2 regions of the Streptomyces sp. Y309 genome follow, and region 1 is predicted to be linked to the other one. Evidence: riboswitches for the same ligand, from Rfam matches in the RefSeq annotation. Region 1 holds a riboswitch; the other holds the start of a gene.
What was found. Region 1 has a riboswitch for glycine ahead of gcvT (glycine cleavage system aminomethyltransferase GcvT). Riboswitches for the same ligand answer to the same signal wherever they lie in the genome.
Positions count from the first base shown of each region.

Region 1 (15,581 bases):
CACGTAGTCGGCGATCCAGAGGCCGTCGCCCGCGTAGGACGTTGTGTCCCTATTGAGCCAAAAGTCCCGATTGCAGTACAGCATCACTCTGTGGTTCGGGCGCAGCCGCTTCACCTCCCGGATGAAACGATCCTTCTCCGCGTTCGTCGCCGCCGTGTGGTCGCCCGTCCACTCCCAGTCCACGGCGAGGAAGTCCCCTGCTCTCTCGGGGGCCTTGCTCACGAAGTACTCGGCCTGGGCGGTGAGGTTGCCCGGCCACAGGAAGTGGTAGAAGCCGACGACGCAGCCGCCGTCGCGGGCGAGTTTTGTCTGGGCGGTGAGGCGGGGGTTGATGTACGAGCGGCCTTCCGTCGCCTTGATGATGACGAAGGAGAGGCCGTCGGTGTTGAAGGACGACTGGTAGGAGCTGACGTCGATGCCGCGCAGCATGGGGGGCCTCCAGGGGTGGGGGGAGTGCGCCTGCGCCGGGTGTGTGGGGCGTTCGCGCCCGGCGCGTGGTGGGTGAACAGTCAAAAGTTGACTGTTACTTGACCGTTCCCCGTGAGGGGCCGCTTCCACCCTCGTACTGGCGTTCCCGGCGTCCGTATGTGTATCTGTACGTGCGCGCGTGCGCATCCGTATCTCTACGTGGTGTGCATCCGTATGTGCACGCGCATCCTGCCAGCCCCACCCGACGACTCACGGATACGGGACCCCCACATGCCCCTGACCCGCCGCGCCTTCCTCGGCTCCGCCGCCGCAGCGACGGCCTCCGCCGCCCTTCTCGCCCCGCCCGCCAGGGCCACGGCCGGGACCAGCGTCGGCCGCGCCCGCCGCGTCCTCGGCGTACAGAACTGGATGGCGGGCATCGATTCCTCAACCCCCTTGCAGCGCCTGACGATTCCCGGCACGCACGACTCCGGCGCCCGTTTCGGCGGCTGGTGGGTGGAGTGCCAGAACACCACGCTGCATCAGCAACTCGCCTCCGGCATACGGTTCCTGGACATCCGGTGCCGGGTGTTCGAGGGGTCCTTCACCATCCACCACGGCGCGTTCTACCAGCACCTGAACTTCGACGACGTCCTCGGCGCCTGCCGGGACTACCTGCGCGGCCAGTCCACGGAGACCGTGCTGATGCGGGTCAAGCAGGAGTACTCGGAGGAGAGTGACGCGGCGTTCCGGGCCGTCTTCGACGACTATCTGGACCGGCGCGGCTGGCGCTCCCTCTTCCACATCGGCGACGCCTGGCCGCGCCTCGGCGACGTACGCGGGAAGGTCGTGCTCATCGCCGACAACGGCGGGCTGCCCGGCGGCATCCGGTGGGGCGACGGGAACGTCTTCGACATCCAGGACGACTGGAATGCCGCGCCCGGCGCCAAGTACCCGAAGATCGAGGCCCACTTCAGGAAGGCCGCGGGCCAACCCGGCAAGCAGTACGTCAACTTCGTGAGCACGGCGGCCGGGCTGCCGCCGCGCTGGAACTCCGACGACCTCAACCCGAAGACGCACTCCCTCCTGGAGAGCGCGGAGGGACGCGGCTGGCGCGGGCTCGGGATCGTACCGATGGATTACCCCAATACCCGCGCCGGTCTGGTGGAGTCACTGATCGCCCACAACTAGGCAGCCGTCCGGCGGGCGGCGCGGCTCAGCACTCGATGATGTTCACGGCGAGCCCGCCGCGCGCCGTCTCCTTGTACTTGACGCTCATGTCGGCGCCGGTCTCCTTCATGGTCTTGATGACCTTGTCGAGGGACACCTTGTGGCTGCCGTCGCCGCGCATCGCCATCTTCGCGGCGGTCACGGCCTTCACGGCGGCCATGCCGTTGCGCTCGATGCAGGGGATCTGGACGAGGCCGCCGACCGGGTCGCAGGTGAGGCCGAGGTTGTGCTCCATGCCGATCTCGGCGGCGTTCTCGACCTGCTCGGGGGAGCCGCCGAGGACCTCGGCGAAGGCGCCCGCGGCCATCGAGCAGGCGGAGCCGACCTCGCCCTGGCAGCCGACCTCGGCGCCGGAGATGGAGGCGTTCTCCTTGAAGAGCATGCCGATCGCGCCCGCGGCGAGCAGGAAGCGGACGACGCCCTCGTCATCGGCGCCGGGCACGAAGTTCATGTAGTAGTGCAGGACGGCCGGGATGATGCCCGCCGCGCCGTTCGTCGGCGCGGTCACGACGCGGCCGCCGGCGGCGTTCTCCTCGTTCACCGCCATCGCGTAGAGCGTGATCCACTCCATGGCGCGGGCCTGCGGGTCGCCCTCGGCGCGCAGCTGGCGGGCGGAGTTCGCGGCGCGGCGGCGGACCTTGAGGCCGCCGGGCAGGATGCCCTCGCGGGACATGCCGCGGGACACGCAGGACTGCATCACCCGCCAGATGTCCAGGAGGCCCTCGCGGATCTCCGCCTCCGTGCGCCAGGCCTTCTCGTTCTCCAGCATCAGGGCGGAGATGGACAGGCCGGTCTCGGCGGACAGGCGCAGCAGCTCGTCGCCGGTGCGGAAGGGGTACTTCAGGACCGTGTCGTCGGGGACGATCGGGTTCTGGCCCTCCGCGCCCTCTTGGTTGAGGACGGTCTCGTCGACGACGAAGCCGCCGCCCACGGAGTAGTACGTCTTCTCCAGGATGAGCGCGCCCTCGGCGTCGTACGCGAAGACGGTCATGCCGTTGGCGTGGTACGGCAGGGTCTTGCGGCGGTGCAGGACGAGGTCGTCGTCGAAGGCGAAGGGGATGTCGTGCACGCCGAGGACGTTCAGGCGGCCGGAGGACTTGATCTCCGCCACGCGGTCGTCGGCGGACTCGACGTCCACCGTGCGCGGGGACTCGCCCTCCAGGCCGAGCAGGACGGCCTTGGGGGTGCCGTGGCCGTGGCCGGTGGCGCCGAGGGAGCCGTACAGCTCCGCCCGTATCGAGGCGGTGTGGGCCAGCAGGCCCTCGTTCTTCAGGCGGCGGGCGAACAGGCGGGCGGCGCGCATCGGGCCGACCGTGTGGGAGCTGGACGGGCCGATGCCGATCGAGAACAGGTCGAAGACCGAGATGGCCACGGGAGAACTCCAATGATGGGTGGTAGACGCCGTTGTCTGCCGGTCGTGCGGGGGACAGCAAGCGGTGCGGTGGGGCAAGCGGTGCTTTCGGGGCACGTGGTGCGGGGCACCGCGCGCACTGTCCTCATGTCCAGTGTGCGCGGTGCCCCGGAAGTCCGTACCAACGAGGTACCAAACTAAAGCGTACGAAACTACTTCAGTCCGGGGTACAGCGGGTGCTTCGCGGCCAGAGCGGACACGCGGGCCTTGAGGGACTCGGCGTCGAAGCCGGGCTTGAGGGCCTCGGCGATGATGTCCGCGACCTCACGGAAGTCCTCGGCCGTAAAGCCGCGGGTGGCGAGGGCCGGGGTGCCGATGCGCAGGCCGGAGGTGACCATCGGCGGGCGCGGGTCGTTCGGGATGGCGTTGCGGTTGACCGTGATGCCGACCTCGTGGAGGCGGTCCTCGGCCTGCTGTCCGTCCAGCTCGCTGTGGCGCAGGTCGACCAGGACCAGGTGCACGTCCGTACCGCCGGACAGGACGGAGACGCCGTGCTCCTTGACGTCGTCCTGCACCAGGCGCTCGGCCAGGATGCGGGCGCCGTCGAGGGTGCGCTGCTGGCGCTCCTTGAAGTCGTCCGAGGCGGCGACCTTGAAGGAGACGGCCTTGGCCGCGATCACGTGCTCGAGCGGGCCGCCCTGCTGACCGGGGAAGACCGCCGAGTTGATCTTCTTGGCGAGCTCCTGGGTGGACAGGATGACGCCGCCGCGCGGGCCGCCGAGGGTCTTGTGCGTGGTGGTGGTGACCACGTGGGCGTGCGGGACGGGGGAGGGGTGCAGGCCCGCGGCCACCAGGCCCGCGAAGTGCGCCATGTCCACCATCAGGTACGCGCCGACCTCGTCGGCGACGCGCCGGAAGGCGGCGAAGTCGAGCTGGCGCGGGTACGCCGACCAGCCCGCGACGATCAGCTTCGGCTTGGCCTCCTTGGCGAGGCGCTCGACCTCGGCCATGTCGACCTGGCCGGTCTCGTCGTCCACGTGGTAGGCGACCACGTTGTAGAGCTTGCCGGAGAAGTTGATCTTCATGCCGTGGGTCAGGTGCCCGCCGTGCGCGAGGTTCAGACCCATGATCGTGTCGCCCGGCTTGAGCAGCGCGAACATCGCGGCCGCGTTGGCCTGCGCGCCCGAGTGCGGCTGGACGTTGGCGTGCTCGGCGCCGAAGAGCTCCTTGACGCGGTCGATCGCGATCTGCTCGACCACGTCGACGTGCTCGCAGCCGCCGTAGTAGCGGCGGCCGGGGTAGCCCTCGGCGTACTTGTTGGTGAGGACCGAGCCCTGGGCCTCCATGACGGCGACCGGAGCGAAGTTCTCCGAGGCGATCATCTCGAGGGTGGACTGCTGGCGGTCGAGCTCGGCGTCGACGGCGGCGGCGACGTCCGGGTCGAGCTCGTGGAGAGGGGTGTTCAGAAGCGACATCGGAAGATCAGTCCTTACGCCGTGGTCAGCTGCCTGCGAAGTCGGTGTACTCGTCGGCGGAGAGCAGGTCGCCCGGCTCGTCCGCGACGCGCACCTTGAACAGCCAGCCGCCCGTGAAGGGGGCCGAGTTCACCAGGGACGGGTCGTCCACGACGTCCTGGTTGGCCTCGACGACCTCGCCGGAGACGGGGGAGTAGAGGTCGGACACCGACTTGGTCGACTCCAGCTCGCCGCAGGTCTCGCCCGCGGTGACCGTGGCGCCGACGTCCGGGAGGTCGGCGTAGACGACGTCACCGAGCGCGTTGGCCGCGTACTCCGTGATGCCGACGGTCGCCACACCGTCCTCGGTGGCCGACAGCCACTCGTGCTCCTTGCTGTAACGCAGCTGCTGGGGGTTGCTCATGGCCTGAATTCTCCTGTACGCGGGCGTGTGCTGATGCACGTGGGTCTTACGGACTGAGACGGACTGAGACGGACGCGTGACACCGCGGGAGCCGGTGGGACGCACGGGGCGTCCGCGGCACGCGCGGAAGCGTTACTTCTCGCGACTTCTCGCGATTTCTGACGCGTTATTTCTGGCGCTTGTAGAACGGCAGCGCGACGACTTCGTACGGCTCGTGCGTGCCGCGGATGTCCACGCCCACGCCCGGCGTGCCGGGGGCGGCGTGCGCCGCGTCCACGTAGGCCATCGCGATCGGCTTGCCGAGGGTCGGGGACGGCGCGCCGGAGGTGACCTCGCCGATGACCTCGCCGTCGGCGACCACGCTCATGCCCGCGCGCGGGACCCGGCGGCCCTCGGCGACCAGGCCGACGAGCTTGCGCGGGGGAGCGGCCTCGGCGCGCTCGGCGGCGGCGCGCAGCGCCTCGGCGCCCACGAAGTCGTCCGCGTGCGACGTCTTGTCAAACTTGACGACCCGTCCCAGACCGGCGTCGAAAGGCGTCAGGTCCGTCGTCAGCTCGTGCCCGTACAGCGGCATGCCCGCCTCCAGGCGCAGCGTGTCGCGGCAGGACAGGCCGCACGGGATCAGGCCCGCCGGGGCGCCCGCCTCGGTCAGCGCCCGCCACAGCTTCTCGGCGTGCTCGGGGGCCACGAACAGCTCGAAGCCGTCCTCGCCGGTGTAGCCCGTGCGGGCGATCAGGGCGGGCACGTCCGCGACGGTGCCGGGCAGGCCCGCGTAGTACTTCAGGCCGTCCAGGTCGGCGTCCGTGACGGACTTGAGGATGCCGGGGGACTCGGGGCCCTGCACGGCGATCAGCGCGTACGCGTCCCGGTCGTCCCGCACCCGGGCGTCGAAGCCGGCGGCGCGCTCGGTGAGGGCGTCGAGGACGACCTGGGCGTTGCCGGCGTTGGCGACGACCATGAACTCCTGGTCCTGGAGCCGGTAGACGATCAGGTCGTCGAGGATGCCGCCGTCCGCCCGGCAGATCATGGTGTAGCGGGCGCGGCCGGCGCCGACGGAGCCGATGTTGCCGACGAGCGCGTAGTTGAGCAGGTCCACGGCCTCGGGGCCGGTGACGGTGATCTCGCCCATGTGGGAGAGGTCGAAGAGGCCGGCGCGGGTGCGGACCGCGTTGTGCTCGTCGCGCTCGCTGCCGTACCGCAGCGGCATGTCCCAGCCCGCGAAGTCGGTCATGGTGGCGCCCAGCGAACGATGCAAAGCATCGAGGGCGGTGTGGCGTGGGGTGTGGCTCATCAGTACTGACTCCCGGGCATGGCATGACGGGCGAGGTCGATCCTCCCCATCTGTCATAAACCTGAGAGGTTCACCACGTCCCGTACGTATGACGGGTCATGACTTGCACCTTGGGTGGAGCCGTCCCGTTGACCGGGGGAGTGGCCCGCTTTTCAGATGTGCCTCGCCCGCGCGGTACGGGGCCTGAGAGATTCAAGGGAGGAACTTGCTCCTTCGGCGCCCCAGGACGAGTGTCGTGTCCCTGGGAACTCTCCCGCGCGGATTCAAGCGGCCGGTATGGAGTTGGCGCGCTCATCATTGCACGCGCCCCCGCTTCACAACAGCCGCAACCCGATGCGCCGGTTCGGGGAACAGCCCGGGCCTTGGCGCCCTTGTACAGCATTACCTTCTCTTTACACTCGACGGAGAAGTACTGGGGATGAGTGACGTGACCAGCATGGGGAGGCCGATCACGGTGCGCAGGAGCGGTGCTGGTGCGACCACCACGGGGGTGGCGCTGCCCGAGGGCGGTGTCGTGCTGCCGGGCAGCGGCGTCGGTGTCGCGCTGCCGTCGCAGTCCGGCGCCCCCTCGCGGGAGAGCCTCGGGTTCTTCCCGCGGGCCGTCGTGCGCGACCTCCGGGAGCGGGCGGGGCGCGGGCCGCGGCGCCTGGTGTTCGCCGCGAGCGACGTCGTGGTCGTCTCCGGGCTGCCCGGCAGCGGCAAGTCCACGCTGATGCGGCGCGCCGTGGCGGGCCCGCGCGTGGACTCCCAGGACACCCGCGACCGCTGGGCGGCCCGCATGCCCCGGCTGCTTCCGTACGCGCTCTACCGCCCCCTGGTCCGCCTCGCGCACTACGCGGGCCTGCGCCGGGCGCTGCGCTCCGGCGCCGGCGTCGTCGTGCACGACTGCGGTACGCAGCCGTGGGTGCGCCGCTGGCTGGCCCGCGCCGCCGTCCGGCGCGGGGCGACGCTGCATCTGCTGCTGCTCGACGTGCCGGTCGAGGTGGCCCTGGACGGCCAGCGGGCGCGCGGGCGCGGAGTGTCGCGGTACGCCTTCGCGCGGCACCGCAGGACGGTCGGCCACCTGGTCCGCTCCGCCGAGCGCGGGGAGCTGCCGCGGGGCTGCGGCTCGGCGGTGCTGCTCGACCGGGAGGCGGCGGGGGTGTTGGGGGAGATCGGGTTCGGGGCGGACGTGTAGGTCTGTTCGGCGGGAGTTGTCAGCCCGTCCGGCGTTTGAGGACGAGCCGCGAAGCGGCGATAAGCAGGGGTCCAGGGGGCGGCAGCCCCCTGGTTACGGGAAGGGGTGGGCCTGGGGCGCCCCGCGAGGGCCCGGCGTTAGGGTCGGCCCCGGAAGCGCGCGAGGCAGGCACAAGGCAGAACGGCACGCGCAGGGCAGAGCAAGGGTTGGGACAGATGGACTTTCCGGGGGACTTTCCGGCGCACGCGCATCCCGACGGGGGATGGCCGGCCAACGAGCTGGAGGAGGTGCTCGCGGCCTCGCTCGGGGCGCCACCGTCCGACGCGGTGGGCGCCCGCATGGTCGAGACGCTGGGCCGCAGCCACGTCTGGGTGCCCCTGCCCGGAGGCGGCGGCCCCGAGAGCGCGACCCTCGACCTGCCGACGCTGGAGATCGACGGTCAGGCGTACGTCCCCGTCTTCACCTCCGAGCAGCAGTTCCAGCAGGCCACGGGCGGCCGGATGAACTGCACGGTGGCGCCGGCCGTGGAGTTCGCGCGCGGTCTGCCGCCGCAGCTCGGGATCGCCCTGAACCCCGAGGGCACCGTCGCCGTGCCGCTGCCGCCGCCGGCCGTCGCCGCGCTGTGCCGCGTGGGGCGCACCGAGCTGGACGGTCCCGCGAGCGGGGGGCGGGTGCGGCTGTTCGAGCCGGACTGGAAGGAGGACCCGGTGGACTTCCTGTCCGCCGCGTCCCGGGAGTTCGAGGCGGCGGGTGTCGTGCTCACCGCGCGCCGCTGCCTGGCCGCCGTCGAGGACGACGCGCCCTCCCTCTTCGTCGGCGTCGAACTGACCTCCTGGGAGGGCGACGCCCGCGACGCCCCCATGCAGGCCCTGGGCCGCGCCCTCACCCGGTTCCCCGTCCCCTGGCCGGTCAACCTGGTCCTCCTGGACGTCGCCCAGGACCCGGTGGCCGACTGGATGAGGGAGCGGACGCGGCCGTTCTTCTCGGTTCGGTAGGTGACTGCGTCCGCGGCTGCCGTTCCTGGCCGGGGGCCTGAGGTCGGTGCCCGCGTCCGTTCGCACCGTGCGGTGGTCGCTGTCCTCGCGTTGTGCTTCGTCCGCGGCTGGGTGGGTGGTGCGCCGCGCTGCGCGCGGCGTTTTCTCCCACCCGCCCACCCGTGACTGTGGGCCGCAGGGTGGGCCCGGGGGCCGGATTCCGGTGGACGCGTCCGTTCGCGCCGCGCGGTGGTCGCTGTCCTCGCGTTGTGCTTCGTCCGCGGCTGGGTGGGTGGTGCGCCGCGCTGCGCGCGGCGTTTTCTCCCACCCGCCCACCCGTGACTGTGGGCCGCAGGGTGGGCCGGGGGCCGCAGCCCGGTGGACGCGTCCGTTCGCGCCGCGTGGTGGTTCCCCCCCCACAGGGCCAAGGTCCAGCCCCGGCGGTGCGGCGGGGCCGACAGTAACGGGTGGGTGGGTGGGAGAACGCCGCCGCGCAGCGGTGGCGGCGGTTGCCGCTACGGTGCGCCAGGGCCGAGCCCCGATCAAGGCGCCCCCGCCAGAAGTAAGCTGGGAACCCGACTCGGTCGACACGGCCGTGCGGGCAGGTCGGGTACGTCGGGTACGTCGCGAAGGGGCGGTTACGGGTGAGTGCGTCGGGCACGGCCGCAGCGGGACAGGTCGAGCACATGCTGCGCCAGGTGACGCCCGGGCGCTATGACGCGTACGAGGCGCTCCTGCACGCCCTCGCCGACGGCCGCGTCTGGATGCTGCTCTGGCACGGCCAGGCGGGCTCCCCCGACGCGCAGTACGGCAACATGGAGGTCGACGGCCTCGGTTACGCCCCCTGCGTGACCTCCGCCCAGGAGCTCGCGGCCAGCGGCTGGAACCGCGGGTACGAAGTGATCGGCGGCGTCGACGCGGCCCGCGCCCTGTACCCGGACCACTACGGCCTGTGGTTGAACCCGCACGCCCCGGGCGGCGGCGTCGGCATCCCCTGGCTCGACCTGCGCCGCATCGCGAGCGGCCTCGACCTGCAGCCCGCGGGCCCGCTGCGGCTGACCGACCCGGCCATCGAACTCCCGCAGTTCTACGCCCTGTTGACGCAGAACGCGCACCGCACCCCGGCGGTCCGCTCGCTGCGCCGCGCCTGGGTCCAGCCCGCCCTCGGCGCCCCGTACCTGGCCATCGGCCTGGACGTGTACGACACCTCGCCCGGGTCGGTCGACACGGTCCGCGCGATGATGCAGCAGTCCATCGGCGCCGTCCCCGAGGGCCTGCCGGTCTCGACCGTCGCGATGTCCGACCCGCACGACCCGGTCGCGATGTGGCTGCGCGCCAACGCCCGCCCGTTCTACGACCGCGACCCGCAGGCGGCCCCGGCCCCCGCCGCAGGCGGATACGGCTATCCCGCGTCGTACTGAAGAAAACCGCCGTAAAACCCGCGAAAACCCCGAAACTTCCACCACCTCGATCCGGACATCATCCGGCCGCAGGCCGAAAACCGACGACCGCCATCGGCCTGAACAGCGCCGACGTGCGCGATGTCCGCTAACGGGGCCGGAGCGACGTTATGGGCTCCTGTGGCGCCTTGGACCCCAACTGCCCCGTGTTCGCCCGGCGTTCAGTCACGTCCGGATAACGGAACACCTCGATCAGCATCACGGTTGCGCATCCATTCCCCGACAAGTCTGGTAACAGATCGCGGCCCCGTTGAAGACTCCCGCTCACAAGGGGCCTTCGCCCCTGTGTACGACGGACTGATCACGTCGCTACAGCGGCAAGTGCGGGCCGGTCACCGCCGGTTGAGAGGGGTCCCTGCCACGATGACGGCGCCATTGCATGACACACCTGCGGACGCGAAACCCACTGAGGACGTCGCTCCCGCAGGCGGTGCAGGGGTGAAGAAGGTCGAGGGGCGGTCCCTCAAGCAGATCGCCTGGAACCGGCTGAAGCGGGACAAGGTCGCGCTGGCCGGTGGCATCACCGTGCTGGTCCTGGTCCTGGTCGCCGTCTTCGCGCCCCTGATCGTCAGCGTCCTCGGCCATCCGCCGAACGACTTCCACCAGGACAAGCTGGACCCGCTGACCAACCTGCCCACGGGCTCGCTCGGCGGCGTCAGCGGCGACTTCCTGTTCGGCGTCGAGCCCAACAAGGGCCGCGACGTATTCAGCCGGATCGTCTACGGCGCACGCATCTCACTGCTCGTGGCCTTCCTCGCCGCCATCGTCGCCGTGGTCCTCGGCACGCTCTTCGGGATCATCGCCGGCTACTTCGGCGGCTGGGTCGACGCCCTGATCAGCCGCGTGATGGACGTGCTGCTCTCGTTCCCGCAGCTGCTCTTCATCATCTCCCTGATCTCGGTGCTCCCCGACGACCTGATGGGCCTGGAAGGGACGAGCGTGCGCGTCGCGATCCTCGTCCTTGTGATCGGCTTCTTCGGCTGGCCGTACATCGGACGCATCGTGCGCGGCCAGACGCTCTCGCTCCGCGAGCGCGAGTACGTCGAGGCGGCCAAGAGCCTCGGCGGCGGCCGGCGCCACATCCTCTTCCGCGAGCTGCTGCCCAACCTGGTCGCCCCCATCACCGTCTACGCGACGCTGATGATCCCGACGAACATCCTCACGGAGGCCGCTCTCAGCTTCCTCGGCGCGGGCGTCAAGCCGCCGACCGCCTCCTGGGGAGGCATGCTGCGCGACGCCCTCGAAACGTACGAGCACGACCCGATGTTCATGGTCTTCCCGGGTGTGACGATCTTCATCACGGTGCTCGCCTTCAACCTCTTCGGGGACGGTCTGCGCGACGCGCTCGACCCCAAGGGAACCCGCTAGCAGTCCAACTGACTTGCCCCTGCCGCTGGTCAGGTGGCTCATTCCATGGTTCTCGGCAGCGATAGGCCAGGGACCGCGAATCTCGGAGGTTGCGAGAAAATGCCCAGAGTTTCCCCGAAACGACGGCTCACCGCTGGTGCGGCCCTCGTCGTCGCGGCACTGGTCACCACCACGGCGTGCGGCGGTGGCGACGACGACAACGGCGGCGGGAAGGGCGCGGGTTACAACGCCGCCCTGAACAAGGTCGCCAACCCGTCCAAGAAGGCCGGCGGCACGCTGCGCATGGTCGGCAAGCAGGACCTCGACTCGACCGACCCGCAGCGTGCCTACTACGGCATGTCCTGGGACTTCATGCGCTTCTACACCCGGCAGCTGGTGTCGTACGACACCAAGCCGGGCAAGGAGGGCACGAAGCTGGTCCCGGACCTCGCCGAGTCCACCGCGGACATCTCGAAGGACGGCAAGACCTACACGTACAAGCTGCGTGACGGCGTCACCTGGGAGGACGGTTCGCCGCTGACCTCCAAGGACGTCAAGTACGGCATCGAGCGCCTGTGGGCGACCGACACCATCACCGGTGGTCCTGGCTACATCCGCCAGACGCTCGACCCCAAGGGTGAGTACAAGGGTCCGTACAAGGACACGTCCAAGGACAAGCTGGGTCTGAAGGCGATCGAGACGCCCGACGACAAGACCATCGTCTTCAAGCTGCCCAAGCGCAACGGTGACTTCGAGCAGTTCCTGGCGATGCCGGCCGGCTCCCCGGTGAAGGCGGCCAAGGACACCAAGGCCAAGTACACCTCGCGGCCGTTCTCCTCGGGCCCGTACAAGTTCCAGTCGTACAAGCCCGGCAAGAAGATCGTCCTGGTCCGCAACGACAAGTGGAAGAAGGACTCGGACCCGATCCGCCCGGCCCTGCCGGACAAGATCGACGTGACGATCTCCGCCAACCTGGAGGAGAACGACAAGCGCCTGATGGACGGCGACTACGACGTCGACCTCAACGGCACGGGCATGACCCAGTCCGGCCGTGTCACCGCGGTGCAGAAGCACAAGGCGAACGTCGACAACATGCACACGTCCTTCGTGCGCTATGTCGCACTGATCCACACGGCCAAGCCGTTCGACAACGTGCACTGCCGCAAGGCCGTCTTCTACGGCACGGACTTCGCGGGCCTGCAGCAGACCCGCGGCGGCAAGCTCGCGGCCGGTGACATCGCCAACAGCACCCTGCCGAAGGCGGTCCCGGGCTCCAGCGACTACGACCCGTACGGAGTCCTTGAGCGCAAGGGCAAGCCGGACATCGCCAAGGCCAAGGACGAGCTGAAGCAGTGCGGCAAGCCGAACGGCTTCAGCGCCAAGATCACCGCGCGCAACAACAACCCGGGTGAGGTCGACACGGCCGAGGCCCTGCAGGCGCAGCTCAAGAAGGTCGGCATCAACGTCTCCGTCGAGCAGCTCGACGGCGCCGACTCCGCCAGCATCACCGGTTCGCCGTCCGTCGTGCAGAAGCGCGGCTACAGCATGCAGATGAGCGGCTGGGGCCCGGACTTCCCGACCGGCCAGGGCTACGCGCAGCCGCTGTTCGACAGCCGCTTCCTGAACGAGAACGGCAACTACAACGAGTCCCAGATCAAGGACAAGAAGATCGACGCCATGTTCGACGAGGCGATCGCCCAGACCGACCTGACCAAGGCCGCGGAGATCTACAAGAAGATCGACAAGCGCATCCTCGACCAGGCCGACTGGATGCCGTTCCTGTACGAGAAGAACATCACCTGGCGCGGCGAGCGGCTGACGAACGCCTACATGTCCGACGCCTACAACGGCCGGTACGACTACGTCTCGCTCGGCGTCAACGACAAGAAGTAACGCCGGAGAGCCGCCGCGGCGGGCGTGAATCCCGCCGCGGCGACCGTACTACTCGACCGACCGCCACACCGCCGCCGCATCCCGCCAGTCCGAAGGGCAGGTGATGGCCCCGGGCGGTGGCTCCCCGGCCCCTCACAAGGGGGCCGGGGAGCCACCGCCGGGCCGCGCACAGTGCTTGCTTATCTCATCCGGCGCCTGATCGCCGTCATCATCATGGTGCTGGTCGTACTGCTCGCGACCTTCACCGTCTTCTACATGCTGCCCAAGTGGGCGGGACAGGACATCGCCGTCCTCTTCGCAGGGAAGCAGGCCGGAGCCGAGCAGCTCGAAGGCATCCGCACCAAACTCGGCCTCGACGACCCGCTGATCATCCAGTTCTGGGACTTCATCAAGGGCATCCCGATGGGCCGGGACTACGCCAACGGCAGTGACGTCACGCACTGCCCGGCGCCCTGCTTCGGCTATTCCTTCCGCACCGAGGCCCCCGTCTGGGAGACCCTCAAGGACGCCCTGCCCGTGACCGGCGCGCTCGCCGCCGGCGCCTGTGTGCTGTGGCTGGGTGCCGGTGTCCTCACCGGTGTGGTCTCCGCGCTCAAGCGGGGCACGGTCTGGGACCGCGCCGCGATGACGACCGCCCTCGGCGGCGTCTCGCTCCCCGTCTTCTTCACCGGCATGATCGCGATGGGCATCTTCGTCCACAACCTGGGCTGGGTGGAGATCGCCGACAGCCTCAGTACGGACGACTCCATCGACGTCTGGTTCCAGACGCTGATCCTGCCGTGGATCGTCCTCGCCTTCCTGAACGCCGCGATGTACGCCCGTCTCACCCGCGCCACCATGCTGGAAGTGCTCGGCGAGGACTACATCCGCACCGCGCGCGCCAAGGGCCTCGGCGAGCCCGCCGTCATCCGCAGACACGCACTGCGCTCCGCGATGACGCCGATCCTCACCGTCTTCGGACTCGACCTCGGCGTGCTCATGGGCGGCGCCGTGCTCACCGAGTCCACCTTCAACCTTCCGGGCCTCGGCCTCGAAGCGGTCAGGGCCATCAGCAGCAAGGACCTGCCCGTGATCCTCGGCGTCACCCTGTGCGCGGCCCTCGCGATCGCCGTCGCCAACCTCGTCGTGGACCTTCTGTACGCCGTCATCGACCCGCGAGTGAGGCTGGGATGACCGAACTGTCCAAGAGCGGAGCCGCTCCCGAGAGCACCTCGGTCGCCAAATCCGGCGCGGCCGTCGGCGAAGTGGTCTCCGGCTCGCCCGCTCCCACCGCCTTCCTCGAGGTGCGCGACCTCAAGGTGCACTTCCCGACCGACGACGGCCTGGTCAAGTCCGTCGACGGGCTCTCCTTCCAGCTGGAGAAGGGCCGCACCCTCGGCATCGTCGGCGAGTCCGGCTCCGGCAAGTCCGTCACCTCGCTCGGCATCCTCGGCCTGCATACGGCCGGGCAATACGGCCGTCGCAAGCCGCAGCTCTCCGGCGAGATCTGGCTGAACGGCACCGAACTGCTCAGCGCCCCGGCGGACGAGGTGCGCAAGCTGCGCGGCCGCGAGATGGCGATGATCTTCCAGGACCCGCTGTCCGCGCTGCACCCGTACTACTCCATCGGCAAGCAGATCGTCGAGGCGTACCGGGTCCACCACGACGTCGACAAGAAGGTCGCGCGCAAGCGGGCCATCGACATGCTCGACCGCGTGGGCATCCCGCAGCCGGACAAGCGCGTCGACGCCTACCCGCACGAGTTCTCCGGCGGCATGCGGCAGCGCGCGATGATCGCCATGGCGCTCGTCAACAACCCGGAACTCCTCATCGCGGACGAGCCCACGACGGCGCTCGACGTGACGGTGCAGGCGCAGATCCTGGACCTGATCCGCGATCTGCAGAAGGAGTTCGGCTCCGCGGTCATCATGATCACCCACGATCTGGGCGTGGTGGCCGAGATGGCCGACGACCTGCTCGTGATGTACGGCGGCCGGTGCGTCGAGCGCGGCTCCGCGCAGCAGGTGTTCTACGAGCCCCAGCACCCCTACACCTGGGGCCTGCTCGGCTCGATGCCGCGCATCGACCGCGAGGAGACCGAGCGCCTCGTACCGGTCAAGGGCTCCCCGCCCAGCCTCATCAACCTGCCGAGCGGCTGCGCCTTCAACCCGCGCTGCCCGCACGCCGACGTGCCCAAGGACCAGATCACGCGCACCGAGCGCCCCGAGCTGCGCGAGGTCGGCTCCGGGCACTACTCGGCCTGCCACATGTCGCGCGAGGAGCGCACCAAGATCTGGACCGAAGAGATTGCGCCGAAGCTGTGAAGGACCAGGACATGACCATCCCCCCGCAGGCGAAACCCGCCCCGGACGCCGAGCGGGACGTGCTGCTCAAGGTCGACGGCCTGGTGAAGCACTTCCCCATCAAGAAGGGGCTGCTCCAGCGGCAGGTCGCGGCCGTCCAGGCCGTCGACGGGCTGAGCTTCGACGTGCGCTCCGGTGAGACGCTCGGCGTCGTCGGCGAGTCCGGCTGCGGCAAGTCGACGATGGGGCGGCTCATCACCCGGCTGCTCGAACCGACCAGCGGGCGCGTG
Region 1 covers NZ_CM160048.1:2,892,774-2,908,354, reverse strand. The annotation lists gene AC0KTA_RS10935 (glycoside hydrolase family 25 protein) at 1-429, opposite strand, end outside; gene AC0KTA_RS10930 (phosphatidylinositol-specific phospholipase C) at 700-1,599, shown strand; gene AC0KTA_RS10925 (L-serine ammonia-lyase) at 1,625-3,010, opposite strand; gene glyA (serine hydroxymethyltransferase) at 3,202-4,464, opposite strand; gene gcvH (glycine cleavage system protein GcvH) at 4,490-4,867, opposite strand; gene gcvT (glycine cleavage system aminomethyltransferase GcvT) at 5,034-6,158, opposite strand; glycine riboswitch at 6,199-6,320, opposite strand; glycine riboswitch at 6,321-6,424, opposite strand; gene AC0KTA_RS10905 (AAA family ATPase) at 6,577-7,335, shown strand; gene AC0KTA_RS10900 (enhanced serine sensitivity protein SseB) at 7,551-8,330, shown strand; gene AC0KTA_RS10895 (enhanced serine sensitivity protein SseB C-terminal domain-containing protein) at 8,954-9,730, shown strand; gene AC0KTA_RS10890 (ABC transporter permease) at 10,133-11,137, shown strand; gene AC0KTA_RS10885 (ABC transporter substrate-binding protein) at 11,237-13,009, shown strand; gene AC0KTA_RS10880 (ABC transporter permease) at 13,181-14,182, shown strand; gene AC0KTA_RS10875 (ABC transporter ATP-binding protein) at 14,179-15,312, shown strand; gene AC0KTA_RS10870 (ABC transporter ATP-binding protein) at 15,324-15,581, shown strand, end outside.

Region 2 (15,581 bases), 4.9 Mb from region 1:
GGTGGAAACTGTTTGGCGGCCGCGGACGTTGTGAGGATGTCCGTGGTGCCGCTGTACGACGGTGTGTGCAATCAGGGTTCGTCCTGCCCCACGGGCGGGTCTGTTTCGGTCAAGGGGAATCGCCCGTGAAGTTGTTTGCGAAGTTGTTCGGCAAGAGTGCACGTGAGGACGCCCGTCATCGCGCGCCGCGTGCTGGAGACGTGCCGGAGACACAGGTGGGCGAGCGCCCGCTGTTCCGGGACCAGGTCGGTGGAGACATTTCGGGCGGACAGGGCGCGTCGTCTGTTGACCCTGCTACTTCCGGACGCATAGGTTTCGGGGAACCGTCAACCTCAAGTACGGGTGGAGGGTTTACGCCCGATCCGTACGCGTCCCATGCCCCAGCGGGGCAGCCGCGGCAGGAGGATCCGTCCATGTCGGCCCTGGTGTGTACGAGGTGCGGGAACCGCAACGCGCAGGCGAGCCGGTTCTGTTCCAACTGCGGTGCGCCGCTGCGGGCCGGAGCGGTCGCCGAGCGTCCCTCCGAAACCACTTCGACGATCTCCATCTCCGGTCTTGAGGCCTACGACGCCGAGGTCACGGGGCAGACGCCGTCTCCGGCGCTCTCGCCCGAGGCCCAGGCGGCCGTCGACGCGCTGCCGCTCGGCTCGGCGCTGCTCGTGGTGCGGCGCGGTCCGAACTCGGGCAGCCGCTTCCTCCTGGACGGCGACCTGACGACGGCGGGGCGCCACCCGCAGAGCGACATCTTCCTGGACGACGTGACGGTGTCGCGCCGCCATGTGGAGTTCCGTCGCCTCCAGGACGGTTCCTTCACCGTCGCCGATGTGGGCAGCCTCAACGGCACGTATGTGAACCGGGAGCGGATCGACTCGACCGCGCTGTCGAACGGTGACGAGGTGCAGATCGGGAAGTACCGGCTGGTCTTCTACGCGAGCCAGCGGGGCGTCGGCATCTGATCCGTCAGGAAGGTCCATGCTGCACACACAGAGGGGCGGTGCCGGAAGCGGCACCGCCGCCACGGACCATCGGCTGATGAGCATCGGCACCGTGCTGAATGTGCTGCGTGACGAATTTCCCGAGGTCACGATCTCCAAGATCAGGTTCCTGGAGTCCGAGGGGCTCATCGAGCCGCAGCGCACGCCGTCCGGCTATCGCAAGTTCAGCCCGGAGGACGTCGAGCGGCTCGCCCAGGTCCTGCGGATGCAGCGCGACCAGTATCTGCCGCTCAAGGTGATCCGCGAGCAGCTCGACGCCTCAGCAGGCGGGCAGGGCCCTGCCCTGCCCCTGCCCGGGCAGCAGACCGAGTCCGCGGGCGACGGTGAGCTCGTCGAGGCCGACGAGGAGCGCACGGCGGCGCGGCTGGGGCGGGACGCCCTGCTGGCCGCTGCCGAGGCCGATGAGCGCCAGCTCGCCGAGTGGGAGACATACGGCCTGGTCACACCTCTGGCGGACGGCAGCTATGACGCGGACGCGGTGACGGTCGCCGCGCTGGTGGTGGAACTCGGTCGATTCGGCATCGAACCCCGCCATCTGCGGGCCATGAAGGCGGCGGCGGACCGGGAGGCGGGGCTCGTCGACCAGGTGGTCGCACCGCTGCGCAGGCACCGCAATCCGCAGACCAGGACCCATGCGGAGGCCCGTACGCGGGAGCTTGCCGGGCTCACCGGCAGGCTGCACGCGGCGCTCGTGCACAGTGCGCTGGGTGTCCGGGCGCGCTGACTCGACGGGTGCCCGACTACCCAAACCTGCCGGGCACGTCCTAGGGTTGCTGTGTGAACGAGCTCGACGTCGTAGGTGTCCGGGTCGAAATGCCCTCCAACCAGCCGATCGTGCTCCTGCGTGAAGTGGGAGGCGACCGGTACCTCCCCATCTGGATCGGACCAGGGGAGGCGACCGCCATCGCCTTCGCACAGCAGGGCATGGCGCCCGCACGGCCGCTGACGCACGACCTGTTCAAGGACGTGCTGGAGGCCGTGGGCCAGGAGCTCACCGAAGTACGCATCACCGACCTGCGGGAAGGCGTGTTCTACGCCGAGCTGGTCTTTGCCAGCGGGGTCGAGGTGAGCGCGCGTCCCTCCGACGCCATAGCGCTGGCGCTGCGCACCGGAACGCCGATCTTCGGCAGCGACGGGGTGCTCGACGACGCCGGGATCGCCATTCCGGACGAGCAGGAGGACGAGGTGGAGAAGTTCCGCGAGTTCCTCGACCAGATCTCGCCCGAGGACTTCGGCACCAACAGTCAGTGAGGCGGCCAGTGAGTCGCGCTCAGTGGCAGAAGCCAGCAGTAGCGAGTGAGCCGCCGTCGGCCGTCAGCCGGCAGCCAGTGGTCGCCGTCGTTCAGCCGGTGAGCCCCTTCCGGGAGGCCGTCCCCGGATCATTCGGCTAGCCTTTCCCCGCAGCGTGGGACGGGAAACCACTCGCAGGGTGATTATCACTCGGCGTGCCGAGTGTGGCGTTCGTTGACGAGCCCCTGGTGACTGCCTACCGTCGAGGAGGCAGGTCAAGGACGGAGGTCGGCGTGAGAAGCAGCGGCGACGGCACAGCGGTGGGCGGTCCGTACCCGCTTCACAGCAGCTCGGCCGATCACTCTCCGAAGCGCCCGGTGGCAGTGCCCGGCGGCACCTCCGGACCGGAAGGTCAGGCGGAGGGCCCCGAGCAGGACCGGGTCGGTTATCGGGGGCCCACGGCGTGCGCCGCCGCGGGCATTACGTACCGCCAATTGGACTACTGGGCGCGGACCGGGCTCGTCGAGCCGAGTGTGCGCGCGGCCGGGGGTTCCGGGACCCAGCGGCTCTACAGTTTCCGTGACGTGGTCGTTCTGAAGATCGTGAAGCGCTTCCTCGACACCGGGGTCTCGCTGCAGAACATCCGCACCACGGTCCAGCACCTGCGGGACAGCGGTTTCCGGGATCTCGAGCGCACGACGCTGATGAGCGACGGAGCGACGGTCTACGAATGCACCTCGCCCAACGAGGTGCACGATCTGCTCCAGGGCGGGCAGGGCGTCTTCGGGATCGCCGTGGGCGTCGTCTGGCGCGACGTGGAGGCCGCTCTGTCGCAGCTCCACGGGGAGCGTGTCGACACGGGGGAGACGCTGGTGGGCAACCATCCTGGGGACGAGCTCGCGAGGCGGCGCAATCGGGCTGTCTGAGCCTGCGCGGCAACCGGGCTGTCTGAGCCTGCGCGCCGTCAGTCGGACGGCCGCGCGCGGCGCCAGTCAGCCGGACGGCCGCGCGGCGGCCGCGGTGACTGGCGTTGTGGTGGCTGTGGTGGCTGTTGTGCGCCCGGCTTCCGCGGGGGCGGGGCGGCCTGGGGGCTTGTGGCCGGTGGGATGGTCTGTGACGGCAGGGGATTGTCAGTGGCGTAGGGCAGCATCGGAGATGTGAGAACCGCGCCGACGATTCTGCATCTCGACATGGATGCCTTCTACGCGTCCGCCGAGCAGGCCGCGAAGCCGAGCCTGCGCGGAAAGGCCGTGATCGTCGGTGGCCTGGGGCCTCGTGGGGTGGTGGCCACCGCCTCCTACGAGGCGCGTCGGTTCGGGGTCCATTCGGCGATGCCCATGGGGCAGGCGCGGCGGCTGGCGCCGAACGCCGCGTATCTCGTGCCGCGGTTCTCGTTCTACCGGGAGATCAGCGAGCAGGTGATGCGGCTGTTGCGGGAGCTCTCGCCGCTGGTTGAGCCGCTGAGCCTGGACGAGGCCTTCGTGGACCTGGAGGCGGGCGGCGTCGCGTCGGACGAGGCGTCGGCGCGGGCCGTGGGGGAGCGGTTGCGGGCGGACATCCTGCGGGTCACGGGGCTGAGCGGGTCGGTGGGGCTCGCCGCGTCCAAGATGCTGGCGAAGATCGCCTCCGAGCAGGCCAAACCGGACGGCCTGGTGCTCATAAGACCCGGCACGGAGCGGGAACTGCTCGGGCCCATGTCCGTGCGGACGCTGCCCGGAGTGGGGCCGGCGACAGGCGACCACCTGCGGCGGGCCGGGATCACCACCATCGAGGAGATCGCCGAGGCGGGCGAGGACGAGCTGGTCCGTCTGCTCGGCAAGGCCCACGGCGGGGCGCTGTACGCGATGGCGCTGGCGCGCGACGAGCGGCCGGTGGTGGCCGAGCGGGACACCAAGTCGGTGAGCGTCGAGGACACGTACGACGTGGACATCCACGACCGGGTACGGGTCCGGATGGAGGTGGCGCGGCTGGCCGACCGGTGCGTGCAGCGGCTACGGGACGCGGGGCACTCCGGGCGGACGATCGTGCTGAAGGTGCGGCGGTTCGACTTCTCCACGCTGACGCGGTCCGAGACGCTGCGGGGGCCCACGGACGACCCAGGTGTCGTACGGGAGGCGGCGGCCCGGCTGCTCGAATCCGTGGACACGACGGGTGGGGTGCGGCTGCTGGGCGTGGGGGTCAGCGGGCTTGCGGACTACACGCAGGAGGATTTGTTCGCGCAGGCGCAGGCGCAGGCGCAGGCGCAGGCGCAGGCGCAGGCGCAGGCCGACGCGGACGCGGACGCGGAGGCGGAGGCGGAAGCCCAGGAGGCGGTGGCGCCTGGAGTCGCGGGGGACGGTGATGAGGCGGTGCCCGAGGGGGGCGGGGACGAGGGTGCGGGTGTGGGCGAGACCGGGGGTGGGGAGCCCGTTTCGACGGCCGAGCGCCGGTGGCATGCGGGGCACGACGTGCGGCACGCGGTGTTCGGGGCGGGGTGGGTGCAGGGGAGTGGCCTGGGGCGGGTGACCGTGCGGTTCGAGACGCCTGGGTCGGCGCCGGGGCGGGTGCGGACGTTCCGGACGGACGATCCGGAGCTGGAGCCGTCGGAGCCGGTGCCGTTGGTGCCCGCCGTGGCGGCGGCGGAGGAGGTTGCGGATCCCCTCCCACCTGGGGATGCAGATCCCCTCTCACCTGGGGTGGAGCGTGGCGTGACCGGTGCGGGGGTGGGCGTCGTCGCCGGAGAGGAGCCCGGCGTGCCCTGAGGGGCACCGTCCGGAGGGGAACGGGGGGGCGAGCACGGCTGAGAGGTGCGTCGGGTGGCGCCCAGTGGTCCCAGGGGGCTCTGGCGCCCTTTGGGGCCTTTGGTCCCAGTGCCTGGACGTCCCAGGGGAGCTCTGGCGCCCTTCAGGCCCCCTTCAGGCCCTGGCCCCAGTGCCCCATGCCTCAAGGCGAAGGCGGGAGCCAAAGGCAGGCGTGGGCTCGGCGCGAGCGGGGCTAGGGGCAGGCAGCCGTGGGTGGGCACGGCAGGGCGGCGCCGGCAGCCGTGGGTGGGCACGGCAGGGCGGCGCACCCGGCAAGGCCCAGCCACATACCCCACCCAGGCATGAAAGTCGCGCCTCAGTAGAGGACGCCCAGAGAACGCCCCGGCAGAGGACGCCTCCCCCCCCACTCACGCATCAGAAGAATTGGCCGAATGCCCGAAGTCCACATCCGGAGGCGGCGGCGGTGGGGCCAGGTCCAGGCCGTAGTGGCGGTACAGCTGGAGCTCCTGCTCCGGGGACAGATGGCGGCCGACGCCGAAGTCGGGGGCGTCCTTGATCAAGGCCCGCTCGAACGGAACCCGCAGGGTGCCGTCCTTGACCAGCTCGCTGGGCTCCAGGGGCACGAAGGCATCCCTGCTGAACAGGCCCGTACGTATAGCGGCCCACTCCGGGGCGCCGGTGGCGTCGTCGAGATAGACCTCGTCGATCGTGCCGATCTTGGCTCCGTTGCGGTCGAACGCCTTGCGGCCGATCAGGTTGCGCGGATCGATATCGGTCTGCACGGGCCCTCCAACTGGTCGCAAGCCGTCTCGTACTCATCCAGCTCATCCAGATTTCGCTCGTAATCACTACGAAAGAGCACATCGGGGCGGGCGGCCACTCGAGGGATGGCGCGCGGTCCTCGCTGGTAGGCTGGCAAGCGGCTGTTGACCCCGTGCGGGAGAGCTCTTCGGTGGAAACGCCGGAGGCGCCGAAGGAGCAACTCCTCCCCGGAATCTCTCAGGCCCCTGTACCGCACGGACGAGGTCACTCTGGAAAGTAGGGCGGGCGTCGGGCGGGCACGTTCGGAACCCTTCCTCACCGACGGTGAAAGCAGTGCCGCCAGTGGCGGGACTGTGAAGCTCTCAGGTTGAGATGACAGAGGGGGAGGCCGTCCGGGTACCCGCGCCGTGGTGCCCCTCGCAGGTCGCGTCAGACCAGGAGGCCTCCGCAATGACCGCCACCCCTCGTACGCCGCTCTCACAGCTCGAGCAGGGAATCCCCTTCGAGCAGCGGCACATCGGACCCGATGCCGAAGCCCGCGCCAAGATGCTCGCCCAGGTCGGCTACGGCTCGCTCGACGAGCTCACGGCCGCCGCGGTGCCGGATGTGATCAAGAACGCCGAGGCCCTCGAGCTGCCCGGCGCCCGTACGGAGGCCGAGGTGCTCGCCGAGCTGCGCACCCTCGCCGACCGCAACCAGGTGCTCGACTCGATGATCGGACTCGGCTACTACGGGACGTTCACGCCGCCGGTGATCCTGCGGAACGTGATGGAGAACCCGGCGTGGTACACGGCGTACACGCCCTACCAGCCGGAGATCTCGCAGGGCCGCCTCGAGGCCCTGCTGAACTTCCAGACCGTCGTCGCCGACCTCACCGGACTGCCCACCTCCGGCGCCTCGCTGCTCGACGAGGGCACCGCCGCCGCCGAGGCCATGGCGCTCTCCCGGCGCATGGGCAAGGTCAAGGACGGCGTCTACCTGGTCGACGCCGACGTACTGCCGCAGACCATCGCCGTGATCCGGACCCGCGCCGAGCCGACCGGCGTCGAGGTTGTCGTCGCGGACCTGACCGACGGCATCCCGGCCGACATCGCCGAGCGCGGTGTGGTGGGCGTGCTGCTGCAGTACCCGGGCGCCTCCGGGGCCGTACGGGACATCAAGCCGCTCATCGACCGGGCGCACGAGCTCGGAGCAATCGTTTCTGTCGCCGCGGACCTGCTGGCGCTCACGCTGCTCACCTCGCCCGGCGAGCTCGGCGCGGACATCGCCGTCGGCACCACGCAGCGCTTCGGCGTGCCGATGGGCTTCGGCGGCCCGCACGCCGGCTACATGGCGGTGCGCGAGAAGTTCGCCCGCAGCCTGCCCGGCCGGCTCGTGGGTGTGTCCGTCGACGCCGACGGCAACAAGGCCTACCGGCTCGCGCTGCAGACCCGTGAGCAGCACATCCGGCGCGAGAAGGCGACCAGCAACATCTGTACCGCTCAGGTGCTGCTCGCCGTCATGGCCGGGATGTACGCCGTCTACCACGGGCCCGAGGGGCTCAAGGCGATCGCCCGGCGCACCCACCGGTACGCGACGATCCTCGCCGAGGGCCTCAAGGCCGGAGGCGTCGAGGTCGTGCACGAGGCGTACTTCGACACGCTGACCGTCCGCGTGCCGGGCAAGGCCGCCGACGTCGTCACCGCGGCCCGCGAGGGCGGCGTCAACATCCACCTCGTCGACGCCGACCAGGTGTCGTTCGCCTGCGACGAGACCACGACGCGGGCGCAACTGGCCGCACTGTGGACGGCGTTCGGGGTCGAGGCCGACGTCGCGTCGCTCGACGCGTCCGTCGCGGACACCCTGCCCGCCGGTCTCCTGCGCTCCGACGAGTTCCTGGCGCACCCCGTCTTCCACCAGTACCGCTCCGAGACCGCGATGCTGCGCTACCTGCGCCGCCTCGCCGACCGCGACTACGCGCTGGACCGCGGCATGATCCCGCTGGGTTCCTGCACCATGAAGCTCAACGCCACCACGGAGATGGAGCCGGTCACCTGGCCGGAGTTCGGCCAGCTGCACCCCTTCGCGCCCGCCCAGCAGGCGCAGGGCTATCTGACGCTGATCCGTGAGCTGGAGGAGCGGCTCGCCGAGGTCACCGGGTACGACAAGGTGTCGCTGCAGCCCAACGCCGGTTCGCAGGGCGAGCTGGCCGGGCTGCTCGCGGTGCGCGGCTACCACCGTGCCAACGGCGACGAGCAGCGCACCGTCTGCCTGATCCCGTCCTCCGCGCACGGCACCAACGCCGCCAGCGCCGTGATGGCCGGGATGAAGGTCGTCGTCGTGAAGACCGCGGACGACGGCGAGATCGACGTCGAGGACCTGCGGGCCAAGATCGAGCAGTACCGCGAGCAGCTCGCCGTCCTGATGATCACGTACCCGTCCACGCACGGCGTCTTCGAGGAGCACGTCGCCGACATCTGCGCGCAGGTGCACGACGCGGGCGGCCAGGTGTACGTCGACGGCGCCAACCTCAACGCCCTGGTGGGGCTCGCCAAGCCCGGCCGCTTCGGCGGCGACGTCTCGCACCTGAACCTGCACAAGACGTTCTGCATCCCGCACGGCGGCGGTGGCCCCGGCGTCGGCCCGGTGGGTGTGCGCGGGCACCTCGCGCCGTACCTGCCCAACCACCCGCTGCAGCCCGCGGCCGGCCCCGAGACGGGCGTCGGCCCCATCTCCGCCGCCCCGTGGGGCTCGGCCGGAATCCTGCCGATCTCCTGGGCGTACGTCCGCCTCATGGGCGGCGAGGGGCTCAAGCGGGCCACGCAGGTCGCCGTGCTCTCGGCGAACTACATCGCCAAGCGCCTGGAGCCGCACTACCCCGTGCTCTACACCGGCCCCGGCGGTCTTGTCGCGCACGAGTGCATCATCGATCTGCGTCCGCTGAGCAAGGCCACGGGCGTCAGCGTCGACGACATCGCCAAGCGGCTCATCGACTACGGCTTCCACGCGCCGACCATGTCCTTCCCGGTCGCCGGCACGCTGATGATCGAGCCCACGGAGAGCGAGGACCTGGACGAGCTGGACCGTTTCTGCGAGGCGATGATCGCCATCCGCGGCGAGATCGAGAAGGTCGCGAGCGGCGCCTGGTCCGCCGACGACAACCCGCTGGGCAACGCCCCGCACACCGCCGCCGCGCTCGGCGGCGACTGGGAGCACGGCTACACCCGCGAGGAGGCGGTGTTCCCGGCCGGTGTGGTGGCCGCCGACAAGTACTGGCCGCCGGTGCGCCGCATCGACCAGGCGTACGGCGACCGGAACCTGGTCTGCTCCTGCCCGCCGCTGGATGCGTACGAGGACTGATACCGCGCAGCATGCGTGACGCCGGCACCGGTCGTGCGGTGCCGGCGGACATGAGTCAGGGCCGGTTCGGACAGTTCGTCCGGGCCGGCCCTTGGATTCGTGGTGGACGGCTCAGGCGGCCGTCATCACCTGGTTGGTGCCCAGCGGTCGGTGCGGGGCGATGATCTCCCCGTTCGGCAGCAGCTCACCGGTGTCCTCGAAGAGCAGGACGCCGTTGCACAGCAGGCTCCAGCCCTGTTCCGGGTGGTGCGCCACGAGGAACGCGGCTTCCCGGTCGGCGGATTCGGCTGTCGGGCACGGTGGCTGGTGCTGGCACATGGAAGGGTTCTTTCGCTGCGTGGTGATGGTTGAGACGTCAGTCCTGCGGCTCGATGCGGTCATCGCCGCCCCCCGTTGTGTTCGTCGGTCAGCTCCAGTGTTGCCCCACGGACGTCATTCCGCAGGGATTTTGCGGCAGCGCTTCCTACTGCTTAATGACGTATCACCCGCCCGGACGGTTCAGCCCAACTTCCCTGTCTCTTCGGGTGGTTCGCGGTAGCCGAAGTGGACTAGTCCGGATGGGCAAGGCCGTGCCCCGCGGCCCGGGCGGGCGGCGGGGCACGGCAGGGCCGAGCGCGGCGGGTCAGGCGGGCGAGCCCAGGAGCGGCGCCGGGCTCAGGCGGTGGGTGAGCACCGGCAGCAGGTCGGCGGCGCGGTGCGGGCGGTGGGCCGCGATGCCGGGGGGTGCCGGGGCGAGTGGCACCAGGAGGTCGCTGGGGGCGAGCGCGCCGCTCGCGCCGTCGGCGGTGCAGTCGGCGTGCAGCCACAGCGTGAGCATGTAGAGCTCGGGCACGGAGAGCAGCCGGGGCTGGTAGGCCTGGGGCATGGCCTCGGCGTGACGCAGGGCCAGCTCGGCGGAGGTGATGTACGGGCCTTCGGAGAAGTGCGAGAAGGCCCAGCCGTCCGGGGTGAGCATCGTGTCCGCGGCGGCCACCGCGCGCTCCCCGCAGCGGATCAGGAAGCGCCAGCCGGTGAGCTTGGTCGGGGACGTGCCCGCGGCCGTGACATGATCCAACTCGTGGACAGGCAGCGGAAGATCCGGGCTCGTGGGGCCCTGGGCGGCTCGCAGGGACGGGGTGCGGGCCTCACGGACGGCGGTCGGGGAACCGAGGGCCGCGAGGACGCTGCGCAGGGCGGGCGCTGGAGCCGGGGGGACATGCAGGGGCATGGTGGGTCGCCTCTCTCATTCGACAGGCACAGTGGAGCGGGGGCAGGTGCGGACGGCGCTGTCAGCTCTGGGCCAGAGGGGCGGGGGCAGGGGGACCGCGAGCGCCAACTCTCTGCCTCAACCGCGGAGTTTATACGACGTGTGTTCACGGGGTGTTTCAGCTAGCCGCTCCGAATATGTCGGGCAAGTCGATATCCGGTCGCACTCCCGAGGGGTTTATCCCGATTCCGGATCGCGCCCTGAGCGGTGACCTCGGCATTCCCCGCGACCGCGGTCGGCCGATTCTCGTCGGTTTTTTTCACCACAACCGGAGCATCGGAAACCGCGCTCTTCGTCATGCCCGGCGAATGTGCCGCGCGGCAACTCCGTCAAGGGTACTGGTCCATGGTCCCGCACGGGGCGTTATGGATCACATCGGCTGGGCATCATCCCCCGTACACAGCGGCCGGGGCGCCGGCGGCCCATCCGAGGAGGGACGCTTCGATGGGGGAGAAGGTCGCGGCAGGAACGTTCGACCTGTCCGATCGCCACCAGTACCGGATCAAGCTCCGGCAGTGCCTCGAAGGGCTCGGCCGGCTCCTTGAGGAGCAGCGGTTCGACCGGCCCAAGAATCTGATGGGACTAGAGATAGAGTTGAATCTGGCGGGACCTGACGGCATGCCGCGCATGATGAATGCAGAAGTTCTCAAGCGCATCGCGAGTCGTGATTTCCAGACTGAGCTAGGAATGTTCAATCTGGAAGTGAACATTGCCCCGCACCGTTTGGGCGGACGCGTTCTCGACCGGCTGGCCGAAGAGCTGCGCACGGGTCTCGCCTATGCCCACCGGAAAGCGAACGAGGTGGATGCGGGCATCGTGATGATCGGCATTCTGCCGACGCTCTCGCCCCACGACCTGGTCTCCGCGAACCTCTCCGACGTCGACCGCTACGCGCTGCTCAACGACCAGATCGTGGCCGCGCGCGGCGAGAGCTTCGCGCTCGACATCGAGGGGGTGGAGCGCCTGACGTGCACGTCAGGCTCGATAGCGCCCGAGGCGGCGTGCACGTCCGTGCAGCTGCACCTGCAGGTCACGCCGGGGAAGTTCGCCGACGTGTGGAACGCGGCGCAGGCCGTCGCCGCCGCGCAGGTCGCCGTGGGCGCCAACGCGCCGTTCCTGTTCGGCCGCGAGCTGTGGCGCGAGTCCCGGCCGCCGCTGTTCCTGCAGTCCACGGACACCCGGCCGCCCGAGCTCCAGGCACAGGGGGTGCGGCCGCGCACCTGGTTCGGGGAGCGGTGGATCTCCAGCGCGTACGAGCTCTTCGAGGAGAATCTGCGCTACTTCCCGGCCCTGATTCCGCTGCGCGAGGACGAGGACCCGCTGCGCGTGCTCGACGCCGGCGGTGTGCCGCAGCTCGCCGAACTCGCCCTGCACAACGGCACGGTGTACCGCTGGAACCGTCCGGTGTACGGCATCGCCAACGGCGTACCGCATCTGCGGGTGGAGAACCGGGTGCTGCCCGCGGGGCCCACGGTGACGGACGTGATCGCCAACGCCGCCTTCTACTACGGCGTGGTGCGCGCGCTGGCCGAGGAGGCGCGGCCGGTGTGGTCGCGGCTGCCGTTCGACGCGGCCGCCCGGAACTTCGACACCGCCTGCCGGTACGGCATCGAGGCGCGCCTGGAGTGGCCGCGGCGCGGGCGGTACGGCGGCACGACGAAGGTGGCTGCCGTCGATCTCGTACGCGACGAACTGCTGCCGCTGGCCGCGGCCGGGCTCGACGCGTGGGGCGTGGAGCCGGCCGACCGGGACCTGTATCTCGGCGTGATCGAGGAGCGGTGCCGCAGACGGGTCAACGGGGCCTCGTGGCAGGCGGCCACCTACCACCGTGCCCTCGAGCGGGGTCTGGAGCGCGAGGCCGCGCTCGCGGCGACCACGCGGCGCTACTGCGAGCTGATGCACGCGGGAGAGCCGGTGCACATGTGGCCGGTGGGGCTGCCGGAACCGGCACTGCCGCTGGGGTAGGCGATGCGCCAGGCCCGTCCCCGATGTACCGCGCCCGCCCTCGGTGACCTGCCCGGACGGCGGCTCTACTGCTGCGTGCCCGCCTGCATGATCGCCTTGAGGATCACCGAGTGGATCTGGGCCGGGTCGTCGACCTCGTGTCCGGAGCCGCCGGTCGCGCGGGCGATCTGGTCGACCTCCCGCTCGTCGGCGTCCGGGCCGACCGCGATCGCGATGACGGGCACCGGCTTCTGGGGGTCGGCGAGGGTGCGGAGGCGGGAGACCAGTTCGGTGCGCGTGATGCTGCCCGGGTCCTGGTTGACGCCGTCGGTGAGCAGGACGAGGGTGTTGAACCTGCCCTTCGCGTAGCCCTTGCGCGCCTTCTCGTACGCGGCGAGCGTCGTGTCGTACAGACCCGTGGCCCCGCCCGGCACGGGCTGGAGCGCGCCGAAGGCCTTGGTGAGCCGGTCGCGCTGGGTGCCGTCGCCCCTGCGGTCGCCGAGGCGGCCGGTGGGCACCAGCTCGCGGTAGTCGCGCGCGCCGTCCAGGCGGGTGGCGAACTCCCACAGGCCGATCTCGTCCTCGTCCGTGAAGCCCGAGAGCGCCTGCAGGAGGGCGGCCTTCGTGACGTCCATGCGGGACTCGCCGCGCCCCGGCACGAGTTGCCGCATGGAGTCCGACGCGTCGACGACCGTGATGAACCGCGCGCTCTGCACCGTGATGGTCCACATGCCGAGGGTCTCCTGCACCTCCTTGTCGGAGGGCGCGTCGCCCGGTTCCTGTGCGTACGGCTGCGGCGTGCGGCCGCCCGCTGCCGCGACGAGCGCGGCCGACGCCTTCGACCCGTCCGTGCGGAAGCCGTGCTCCCGCAGGATGCGCCGCCCCGTGTCGTCGCTGAACAGCGTCATGAACCGCAGCGCGGCCCGGCTCTCGTCGGTGGAGAGGTCGTTCTCGCGGATCAGGGTGTACGGATAGTCGAGGACCGGTGAGCCGTCCTCGGGGTAGAAGAGGTCCAGCGCGTGCTTCTCGTCCTCCGCCGCGTTGTGCGCGAACGACGCCTGCTCGGAGAGGATCAGGGCCTGGTTGCGGCGCGGGTTGCCGCTCTCGGTGCCGGAGGCGTCGCGGGCCAGGGTGTCCAGGAGCCGGCTGTCGCTCTCGGACGTGCGGGACGCCAGCGCCTTGGCCGTCGCGGCGGCCCGGGTTTCGGCGTCCTTGGAGCCGGACGCGCGCGCCGACGAGCCGAGTTTGGTCAGGGCGAGCAGGCCGCTCGCGCTGCGCGCCGGGTCGGCCGCGCCGAGGCGCAGCTTGTCGCCGCCGGTCGCCGCGCCCGCCAACTCGGTCCAGGTGTACGTCTTCCGGGGCCAGTCCAGGGACTCGGCGGCGGACTTCACCATGCCCACGCCGATCGGCGAGGAAGCGATGTTGCCCGCGGGCGACACCTGGGTCCGGCCGCCGCCGATCCCGGCGCGCTGCACCCACAGGCCCGAGTCGGGTACCCACACGTCGTACGCGGGTTTCCTGCCGTCCTCGCGGAGCTCGTCGGCGACTTTGTACGGCTCCCGCGCGGCGACGCGGATGTCCATGCAGTGGCCGTCCGAGGTGACGTCCTTCTTACGTACGTGGTCGGCGGCGGCACGCAGGGCGGGGGCCACGGAGGGTGCGGCGACGACGTTCAGGCGCACCGCGTCGTCGCGGCAGTCGTCACCGAAGGGCAGGAATCCGGCGCGGGCCGCGACCGCCGTGCCTGCCGCGACACTCAGGACGAGCGCCGTGGCGAGGGCGACGGTGCGCCCGCGCCCGCGTGGTCGCGGGTCGGCTGCTCCCGTCCGGTGCCCATCAGGCAAGCTGTGACGTCCCATGGCGGTGCTGCCCTCCCCGTGTGATCAAGCAACGAACAAGGATGAACACGGACAAGGGGGACGGCACGCCACGGTCGGCGTCCGTCCCCCTCGGCCTGTCGCGCGCGTGGTTCGTAAGTTCTTTCGAGACCCTAGCGGCACGGGGACGGGGATGAGGCGGGATTACTCAACTGGAGGCAGGAGTGCAAGCGGAGCCGGGGCCAATGGCCGGTTCTTTTCCCGAGGCGGGGCTCTCGCGACGGTTCTTGCGGCAGGAGACGCTGCTCGTCCTGGCGCTCTCACTGGGCGCGAGCGGTGTGTCCGCGCTGATCAGCTTCATCGGCTCGGTCACCAGGCCGGGCGGTCTGAAGGATCAGGCGGCGACCCTCAACTCGTCGGCCGCGCCGGGGCGTCCGTGGCTCGATCTCGCGTGGCAGCTCTTCGGCATCGCGACTGCCCTGGTGCCGGTGGCGCTGGTCGCGCACTTCCTGCTGCGCGAGGGTTCGGGGCTGCGGGCCATCGGCTTCGACCGGAGCCGCCCGTGGCCGGACCTCGGCCGGGGGACGGCGGTGGCCGCGGTCATCGGCTCCACCGGCATCGCCTTCTATCTGGCCGCGCGCGGGCTCGGCTTCAACCTCACGGTGGTGCCGGAGGACCTGCCCGACGTGTGGTGGAAGTACCCGGTCCTGGTGCTCTCCGCGCTGCAGAACTCCGTGCTGGAGGAGGTGATCGTCGTCGGCTATCTGCTGCGCAGGCTGGACCAGTTGGGGTGGACGCCGATGGCGGCGCTGGTCGGGAGTTCGGTGCTGCGCGGCTCGTACCACCTGTACCAGGGCGTCGGCGGATTCGTCGGGAACATGGCGATGGGGGTGGTGTTCGTGCTCCTGTACCGGCGGTGGGGGCGGGTCGGGCCGCTCGTGGTCGCCCATTCCCTGCTGGACATCGGGGCGTTCGTGGGCTACGCGCTGCTCGCGGGCAAGGTGGGGTGGCTGCCGACGGCGTGACGCCCGGACCGGCGGGCGGCACGCCGTAAGGGGTGTGCGGCCGTCGTCACGCCAGCAGGTCGCCCTCGATGACGGTGACGGCGCGTCCGGTCAGGAGGGTGCGGTCGCCGCGGAGGTCGGTGCGGACGCGGCCGGAGCGGGGTGAGGCCTGCAGGCCGGTCAGGTCGGTGCGGCCGAGACGCTCGGTCCAGAACGGGGCGAGCGCGGTGTGCGCGCTGCCGGTCACCGGGTCCTCGTCGATGCCGACGCCCGGGAAGAAGCCGCGCGAGACGAAGTCGTAGCCCCGGCTGGGATCTTCGGCGAGCGCGGTCGCGATGACGCCGCGCTCGGAGTGCTGGGCGAGCGCCCGGTGGTCCGGCGTGAGCGCGCGCACCGTCTTCTCGTCGGGCAGCTCGACCAGCAGGTCGCCCAGGTGCGGGCCGGTGTCGTGGGCGGAGAGCGGCTGGGCGCCGAGGGCCTCGACCGCGCCCGGCGGGAGCTCG
Region 2 covers NZ_CM160048.1:7,824,998-7,840,578, forward strand. The annotation lists gene AC0KTA_RS32595 (FHA domain-containing protein) at 1-956, shown strand, start outside; gene ftsR (transcriptional regulator FtsR) at 973-1,719, shown strand; gene AC0KTA_RS32605 (bifunctional nuclease family protein) at 1,773-2,246, shown strand; gene AC0KTA_RS32610 (MerR family transcriptional regulator) at 2,519-3,151, shown strand; gene AC0KTA_RS32615 (DNA polymerase IV) at 3,383-4,966, shown strand; gene AC0KTA_RS32620 (PRC-barrel domain-containing protein) at 5,374-5,748, opposite strand; glycine riboswitch at 5,894-5,991, shown strand; gene gcvP (aminomethyl-transferring glycine dehydrogenase) at 6,179-9,067, shown strand; gene AC0KTA_RS32630 (DUF5999 family protein) at 9,179-9,385, opposite strand; gene AC0KTA_RS32635 (hypothetical protein) at 9,690-10,274, opposite strand; gene AC0KTA_RS32640 (glutamate-cysteine ligase family protein) at 10,758-12,278, shown strand; gene AC0KTA_RS32645 (substrate-binding and VWA domain-containing protein) at 12,344-14,116, opposite strand; gene AC0KTA_RS32650 (CPBP family intramembrane glutamic endopeptidase) at 14,299-15,099, shown strand; gene AC0KTA_RS32655 (PhzF family phenazine biosynthesis protein) at 15,146-15,581, opposite strand, start outside.
Region 2: it holds a riboswitch for glycine, as region 1 does, so the genes downstream of both, gcvP (aminomethyl-transferring glycine dehydrogenase) here and gcvT (glycine cleavage system aminomethyltransferase GcvT) in region 1, are expected to answer to the same signal.